DNA from 2 places in the Roseivivax sp. THAF30 genome. Region 1 is predicted to be linked to the other one. Evidence: riboswitches for the same ligand, from Rfam matches in the RefSeq annotation. Region 1 holds a riboswitch; the other holds the start of a gene.

What was found. A riboswitch is a leader RNA that binds a small molecule or an ion and turns the genes downstream of it on or off. The one in region 1 is predicted to bind cobalamin.
Region 2: another riboswitch for cobalamin. It lies ahead of bluB (5,6-dimethylbenzimidazole synthase); the one in region 1 lies ahead of FIU91_RS06415 (copper chaperone PCu(A)C).

What each region holds. Positions count from the first base shown of each region.
Region 1 is NZ_CP045389.1:1,308,311-1,312,518, reverse strand. It holds gene FIU91_RS06420 (AI-2E family transporter) at 169-1,200, shown strand; gene FIU91_RS06415 (copper chaperone PCu(A)C) at 1,368-1,856, opposite strand; cobalamin riboswitch at 1,895-2,089, opposite strand; gene FIU91_RS06410 (cold-shock protein) at 2,271-2,477, shown strand; gene FIU91_RS06405 (hypothetical protein) at 2,603-2,803, shown strand; gene FIU91_RS06400 (GAF domain-containing sensor histidine kinase) at 2,962-4,208, shown strand, end outside.
Region 2 is NZ_CP045389.1:3,518,312-3,522,519, reverse strand. It holds gene FIU91_RS17045 (1-acyl-sn-glycerol-3-phosphate acyltransferase) at 1-239, shown strand, start outside; gene FIU91_RS17040 (pyridoxamine 5'-phosphate oxidase family protein) at 226-828, shown strand; gene FIU91_RS17035 (lysozyme inhibitor LprI family protein) at 906-1,523, shown strand; gene bluB (5,6-dimethylbenzimidazole synthase) at 1,520-2,200, opposite strand; cobalamin riboswitch at 2,249-2,425, opposite strand; gene lpdA (dihydrolipoyl dehydrogenase) at 2,480-3,868, opposite strand; gene FIU91_RS17020 (MAPEG family protein) at 3,903-4,208, opposite strand, start outside.

The DNA.
Region 1 (4,208 bases):
ACACCGGACGGCCGCCCTGCGCCGGTTCTGAATCGCACCGGCTGGCCACAATTTCCGCACCGACAGCGCCGGGGCGACATTCGCCTCGACCCGGCGCCCCATCCAATTGACACGACCGCATGTCATCCGGGAAAAGGCCGCCATTGCATGCGTAACCCGGACGTCGACATGAGAACTCTGACCTATGGTCTGGCACTGACATTGATGATCGGCTGGGTTCTCTGGATCGGCAAGCCGGTTCTCCTGCCGGTGCTTTCCGCGATCATCGCGGTGTACGTTCTGTTGACCGCCGCGGCGAGCATGGGGCAGTTGCCGGTCCTTGGGCGTTTTCCCAACTGGGCGCTGAGGGCGATCATCCTGCTCCTTTTCACCTGCGCGGTGATCCTTCTCTTCGTGCTGGTGATCAATAACCTCGCGCAAGTGGCAGCCGCCCTACCCCGCTACGAAACGAATCTCGACGCGATCGCGACCCAGTTCGCCGGGCTTCTGCGAATCGAGAACGAGCCGACCTGGGAAAATCTCAGAAGCGCCACGCTGGACCGCATCGATATGGGAAGCTGGGTGACACCGGCCCTTCTGTCGTTGCAGGATTTCGGGGTCGCCCTGTTCCTGGTCGTTCTCTACGCGAGCTTCATCATGGCCGAGCGCGGCACGATGGCGAAGAAGGTCGTCATCGCGATGGGCGGCGAGACGACCGGGGAGCGTGCCCTGTCGCTTCTGAGCCGGATCAACGAACGCGTCGGGGAATACCTCTTCGTGAAGACGGTTCTGAACGTCCTTCTCGGCGGGATTTCCTACGCGATCATGCTGGTGCTCGGCATCGAGTTCGCGCTCTTCTGGGCGGTGCTGATCGCTTTCCTGAATTACATCCCGTATTTCGGATCGATCGTCGGCGTGGTGTTTCCGGTCCTCCTGAGCCTCGCGCAATTCGGCTCTCTGTGGATGTCCGGCGTCGTCCTGATTTCCCTGACCACCGCGCAGATGTTCATCGGCGCGTATCTTGAGCCGCGCATGATGGGACGCGCGTTCAATCTCAGTCCCTTCGTCGTTCTCTTGGCGCTTGCCTTCTGGAGCACGCTCTGGGGCCTGGCAGGCGCCCTTCTCGCCGTTCCGATGACAGCGAGCCTCGTGATGGTTCTGGCAGAGATCAAGCTGACACGCCCCGTGGCGATCCTTCTGTCAGCCAGTGGGCGGGTCTGACGAGCAGGTGGGACGTTTCGCCAGTCTTCGGGTGTTCCGGCCGGCCCCGTAAGCCCTGTTCCCATCCACCGTTCGGCACTGCGGCAACATGTGCCCGAAGAAAACAGGCCCGGCGAGACATCGCCGGGCCGTATTCATTTCAGAAAGGTCCGCTGACCGGAATTCGATCAGCTCGTTTCTTCGTCGTGGTCATGGTCGTGATCGCCATGCTCCACCTCGACCTCGATTTCCATCTCGCCAAGACCGTCGAATGTCAGGTGCGCGTGGAAGTGGTCTCCGCCTTCGAAGGCTTCCTGCACGTTATGGAAGACGACGTGAACGCCGCTCGGCTGCATGGTCAGCACCTGGCCCGGCGCGATCTCGAGCGCGCTGACCTCGCGGACGGACATGGTGCCGCTGTCGCTCACGGAAGGTGCCTGGAAGATGCCGCTATCTGCGAAATCGACCGACGCGCCGGTCAGCGTGACAGCGGTGTCGGTGGTGTTCTCGATGGTCATGAAGACATCCATCGAATGGGCGGAGGCGCTCACTTCGACGGTATGGGCATGGCTGACCACGATACCGTTCGCTTCGAAGATATCGCCATCATGGTGCGCGGCGGCAGGCATGATGAATGCGGCCGATATCGCGGCCGCGGTAATTGCACGGTGGAACATAGTGATCTCCTGTTCGGGGCCCTCCGCCCCGGTGGTTGGCTCAAGTCATGTCCGCTGACAGGTTTCCTGGCTCGCGGTGGACGATCCGACCCCCACCTTCCCAACCTGTCGGTCAGTGGCATTACGGAGATCGACATGCCGCTTACAGTTGCGGGGGCAGCGTCGGCGTCTCACCGACTTCCCTAATCTTCTCGGACAAACTCACCGTAGCAGGCCGCGCCTCGAACGCAATCGGCGCAGGCGAAGATAAATCGCGGATGTCATTGTAATTCTCCGCGCGGGTCGTCATATCTCGCAGGCTTGCGTATTTTGCTCGACCCTCTGTCTCCGCTTTGCCGGCCTCAGTTGAAGATCGAAACTGGCACGGCCAAAGCTGTCGCATCCAGCGGACAGCACACACAAGGAGACAACGGTATGGCCACTGGCACCGTAAAATGGTTCAATTCCACCAAAGGCTTCGGCTTCATCGAGCCGGAATCCGGCGGCAAGGACGTGTTCGTCCACATCTCTGCGGTCGAGCGTTCGGGCCTGTCCGAGCTCAAGGACAACCAGAAGGTGACCTTCGAGATCGAAAGCGGCCGCGACGGTCGCGAATCCGCGACGAATCTCGAACTCGCGTGATCGAACGCACGCGGCACGCGCTTTGATGCGTGTCGCGGTGCACTAATCTTGCCGGAGCGCGGTCCCGTCGCGCACCGGCTCTCGAACCGCCTGTGGCGGCACACTCGATCCGTGAAGGCACTCGCATGAGTTCGAAGAAATCCGTTCCGGGGCCCTCGAAATCCGAGACGCGCGCAGAACAGACCACCGCCATCGCGACCGAGATCATTGACCGCGAAACCAGCGCTCGCACCGCGAAGACCGAGCGCTTGCGCGCTGCAAGGTTGCAGCGTGACGCCGATCTGAAGAAGCCGGCCAAGCGCACTGCCGCCAAGGGCAAGGACTGATCGCGCAGCCGGAGCCCGCATCGCGGGGATAGGAAACGCGGCCTTCGAAACGTCTGACCAGATGCGGCACGTCTGCTCTTTACTCGATGGATGTCCAGGAACTCGCGAAGGCATTCTCGCGTTTTTGCCGCTGAGCACACACGTTTGAGGAGTTTCCGATGACGCGCTCAGCCATCTCTTTCCCATTTGCATCGAACGAGCACGCACGTCTCCGCGAAGTGCGTGAAGTGGTCGATTCCGAGCGGCGAGGCGATCCCCTTTTGCAAGACATAGCCGAGCGTGCCGCCGAAATGTTCGGCACGCCAGCCGCTTTGATCTCAGTCGTCGACGCCGACCACCAATGGTTTCTCGGCCAGACCGGGATCGACTTGGAAATGACTCCGCGCGACTACTCGATCTGCTCGCGGGCGATCATGTCGGACCGGCCGCTGATCCTGCCCGATACGCTCGAACATGCCGAGTTCAGCACCCACCCAGCCGTCCTGCAGGCGCCGAATGTCAGGTTCTATGTCGGAGCGCCGATCGTGCTGCGATCGGGGTTTCGTGTTGGCAGCGTCTGCGCCTTGGACGTCGCGCCCCACGAAGCGCCGTCGGACGAGAAGATCAGCGCGCTCCAGAACCTCGCAGCCGAGGTCGTCCAGTATCTCGAGGCGCAGCACCAGCAGCGCTCGGGCGGTCAAACCGCGAACCGCAAGCAAATCGCCGGCGACGCGCAGCAGGAATTCTTGAACTTGATCGGCCACGAGTTCCGCACGCCGCTGACCGTGCTGCTCGGAAATGCCCGGCTCCTGCGTGCGGGCGTCAAGGACGAGCTCGGGATCGATCCAAAGAAGCGCGCGGACTTGTCCGACCGGGCAATCTCCGCCGTCATAGCCTCCGGCGAGCATCTGCAGAGGCTGATCGAGCATGTCATGCGTTTCACCGATCTTCAGAGTGGTGAACTCATGCTCACGGAAGAGACCATTCAGTGCCGGGATCTTCTCGATGCCGTCGTGTCTCCGATCAGCCCGATGGTCACGGCGTCGCATCGCAATGTCCGCGCGCAATGTTCAGACGAGATCCGGACGATCAAGGGGGACGGAGAGCAGCTGCTTGTCGCCCTCTCGTCACTCGTGACGAACGCCGTGACGCACGGAAAGGGCGATATAGAGCTATTTTCGACGAAAGGTGAGAATCGGACGCTTCGCATTGTCTGTTCCGATGAAGGCGACGGGCCGTCGGAGGAACAGGTCAACCGATCGGACCGGCCTTTCGCGATCTACCAGGACCTGAAGACACGCACGACCAGTGGCCTCGGCCTGGGCCTGCCCTTGGCGCGAAAGATCACCGAGCTCCACGGTGGTCGACTGCAACGCGGCCGCAACGAGACTAGCTCATGGGTCGAACTCGTGCTCCCTGGCTGGCG
Region 2 (4,208 bases), 1.6 Mb from region 1:
TCGGCACCTCGGTCCTTTTCGACCAGCTCGGGCAAGATTGCGTGCCGGTCGCGACGAATGCCGGCGTGACCTGGCAGCGCAAGGGTATCTACCGCAGACCCGGCAAGGCCGTCGTCGAGTTTCTGCCGCGCATCCCGGCAGGCACCAGCCGGGAGGGCTTTCTCAAGCGCCTCGAAACCGAGGTCGAGGCGGCATCGGACACACTTCTCGAAGAGGCCGGGTTTCATGCAAAAATTTGAAAGCGAGGCGGCGCTTGACGCGCTCTACGACGCACCGGTGCCCGCATCGCTGACGAAGGTCGCCACCCGGATCGGTCCGAGACATCGCGAATGGATCGAGGCGTCGCGCTTCTGCATCCTGTCGACGGTCGGTCCGGAGGGCGTTGACGGCAGCCCACGCGGTGACGATGGCCCCGTCGTGATGGTGGCGGATGAGCGCACGATCCTGATGCCCGATTGGCAGGGCAACAATCGCCTCGATTCCTTGCGGAATATCGTGCGCGATCCGCGCGTCGCGCTGATGTTCATGATTCCCGGTCACAAGAGCGTCGTGCGCGTCAACGGCACGGCGTTCGTGACCGACGACACCGATGCGTGCGCCCGGTTCGAGCAGCGCGGCCGTTACCCGAAAAGCGTCATCGTCATCGAGGTCATGGAGCTTTACGCGCAATGTGCGAAAGCCATCATGCGCTCGGGGCTCTGGGACCGCGACGATGCGGAGGGCGTGCCCACGACTGGCCAGCTTATCGAGGAAGGCTCGGCCGGATCGCATGGCGGACCGGACTATGATGCGGGCTACGCCGAGCGCGCCAAGGATCGTATGTGGTGATGCGCCGCCTCGAATGATGATTAGTGACGACCTGTCCGGGCGGTATCATCCCGTTATCGGTCAAAAGGAGGTCCGCCATGCGACTCGTTCATTCCCTCATCGCAATCCTCGGGATTTCCGCGCCTGCGCTGGCACAGGACGGTCCGTCCTTCGAGTGTGCCAACGCGGGGAGCGAGGCGGAAACACTCATCTGCTCGGATGCCGATCTTGCGCGGCTCGACCGCAGGCTCGCGGATCGTTTCGGCGCGGCTCTTTCTGTCGTGCAGGGCCTCGATGCCGGAGCGGCGTATGCGGAGGCGGAGCTGCGGGCAACGCAGCGCGGCTGGATTTCGGGTCGTGACGACTGCTGGAAAGCCGAAGACCTGCGCGCCTGCGTCAGCGATGCGTATCTGCGCCGTGAGGGCGAACTGGTCGCGACCTGGCGACTCGAGGAACCAGCGGAGACCGTGTTCTGGACCTGTGGCGGCACTCCTGCGAACGAGGTCGTGACGCTGTTCTTCGACACCGAACTTCCGAGCGTGAGGTTCGAGCGCCGCGACACGATCGACGCCGGAACGCTCAGCCGCACCGCCTCCGGCGCGCGATATGACGGCTCTTTCGGGCGGTTCATCTGGATCAAGGGCGACGAGGCCACATATCGCGAGCCCGACCCCGACGGGACCGAATACACTTGCACGGTAGCCGCGCGCCGCTAACCCTGCCAGCACTCCTCCATGATCGCGGCGTCGAGGCTTTCGGCCCGTGCCCATCCTCGCGCTTCAAGTTCTGGCCCGTCGAACATGTCCGACACGTGGCCGAGACACAGATAGGCGACGATCTCCACATTCTCGGGCAGGGCGAACAGGGCCGAGAGCTCTGCCTTGTCGTAGATACTGACCCAGCCCATGCCGACACCTTCTGCCCGGGCGGCAAGCCAGAGGTTCTGCACCGCGCAGACGGTCGAATAGAGATCCATCTCGGGGTTCTGGGTCTTGCCCAGCACGACCTGACCTCCGCGGCGCCGGTCGCAGGTGACGACGATATTCAGCGGCGCTTTTTCAATTCCTTCGAGCTTGAGCCGCGCATAGTCCGATTGCCGCGCCTCGGGAAACATCGCGCAAGCTGCGTCGTTGGCGCGGTCGAAGATCGCTTTGACGTCGACCTTGCGCGCGGGGTCGCGAACGAGAATGAAATTCCACGGCTGCGACAGTCCGACCGACGGGGCGCGATGCGCCGCCTCGAGGATGCGGCGCAGGAGGGACGGCTCGATCGGGTCCGGCAGGAATTCGTTCCGGACATCACGCCGGTGGGCGATGACATCGTGGAGAGCCTGACGCTCGGTGTCGGTGAAAACGCGCGCTGGCTTCGGCGCGCAAGTGGACGATGGCGGCACGGCTGGCCTCCCTTGCAAAACGCTGCGCCGCCTCGCCGTCCTTACGCGGGGCGCGGGTTTTGTGCAGGCCGGTCTTCTGGCTTCGGATCGTCCGGGTCGCGGCGCCTTCCCGGATCGCTCCAGTGGCATTGCCGTCCCGTCCCCGTCACAGCGGCGGGCCCGCGCCGGAGCTGCCCCGGCTTCCCGATTCTCCCCATGCGGGGCACCTGCACAAGCCAGATGTGACAAAGCCCGCCCCTGTCGGCAAGGGCGGGCTTCGGTTCCGGGCTGACGAGCCGATCACATGTGGATCGGGCCGTCTCCGCAGGCCAGGGCAGCCTCGCGCACCGCTTCGGAATAGGTCGGGTGGGCGTGGCAGGTCAGGGCCAAATCCTCCGCCGCCGCTCCAAACTCCATCGCTACGCAGATCTCGTGGATGAGATCGCCCGCCATCGGGCCGATGATATGTGCCCCAAGGATGCGGTCGGTGTCCTTGTCGGCGAGGATCTTCACGAAGCCGTCCGCGGCGAAATTGGCCTTCGCCCGGCCGTTACCCATGAAGGAAAACTTGCCAACCTTGTAGGAGTGCCCCGCATCCTTCAGCTCTTCTTCGGTCTTGCCGACAGCGGCGACCTCTGGATGGGTATAGATGACGCTCGGGATCACGTCGTAGTTCACGTGGCCCGCCTTGCCGGCAATCGCCTCGGCGGCGGCCATGCCCTCATCCTCGGCCTTGTGAGCGAGCATTGGGCCTTCGGTCGCATCGCCGATTGCGTAAATGCCGTCGACGTTGGTCTTCCAATGCCCGTCGGTCTTCACGAATCCGCGCTCGGTGATCTCGACCCCGAGTTCCTTTAGGCCGAGACCCTCGGTCACCGGCTTGCGGCCCGTGGAGACGAGAACGACATCGGCGTCCAGCACCTCTTCGCTGTCGTCCTTCTTGAGCGTGTAGGAGACCTTCGCCTTGGTCTTCATCGTCTCGACGCCCGAGACGGCCGCACCCAGCACGAAGGTCAGCCCCTGTTTCTGCAGGATCTTCTGGAAGTTCTTGGAAACCTCGCCGTCCATCGTCGGGGTGATCTTGTCGAGATATTCGACCACCGTAACCTCGGTGCCGAGGCGCGCATAAACCGAGCCCATCTCGAGACCGATCACGCCCGCGCCGATCACCACCATCTTCTTGGGAATCTTCGGCAGCGACAATGCGCCGGTAGACGAGACGACGATCTTCTCGTCGATCTCGACACCCTTCAGCGTGGCGACGTCCGAGCCGGTGGCGATGATGATATTCTTCGCCTCGTGCACCTCGTCGCCGACCTTGACCTTGCCCTTCTCGGGGATAGAGCCCCAGCCCTTGAGCCAGTCGATCTTGTTCTTCTTGAACAGGAACTCGATGCCCTTGGTGTTGGTCTCGATCGTCTCGCCCTTGTAGGTCTGCATCTGGTCCCAGTCGACCGAGGGGGATTTGCCCTTGAGGCCCATCTTGGCGAAGTTGTGCTCGGCCTCGTGCAGCTGGTGCGTGGCGTGCAGGAGCGCCTTGGAGGGGATGCAGCCCACGTTGAGGCAGGTGCCGCCCAGCGTCTCGCGCCCTTCGACGCAGGCCGTCTTGAGACCGAGCTGCGAGGCGCGGATCGCGGCCACGTAGCCGCCGGGGCCGGAGCCGATCACGATGACATCGTAGGAAGCCATTTCCCTTGTCCTTTCTTTTCTGTCGGAGCGCCGATCAGGAGATCAGCGCGTAAATCAGCATGAGAACCGTGGCGAGCCAGCCCGCCGCCCATATGAGGGAGCGGCCCGGACGCCAACCGAAGTAATAGGCCGGCACGTAGAGGATGCGCGCCAGCAGGTAGATCACGGCGAAGGCCGCGGTGAAGACATCGCCCTTGTCGGCATAGGTGACGACGACGACCGCGATGGTGAAGAGGATGAGCCCCTCGAAATGATTTCCGAGCGCCCGCTGGAGCCGGGCGGTCCCGGTCGAGAGCTCGCGCGAGGGCTCGCGGTCGCGGGCGGACATCGTGTAGCCGGG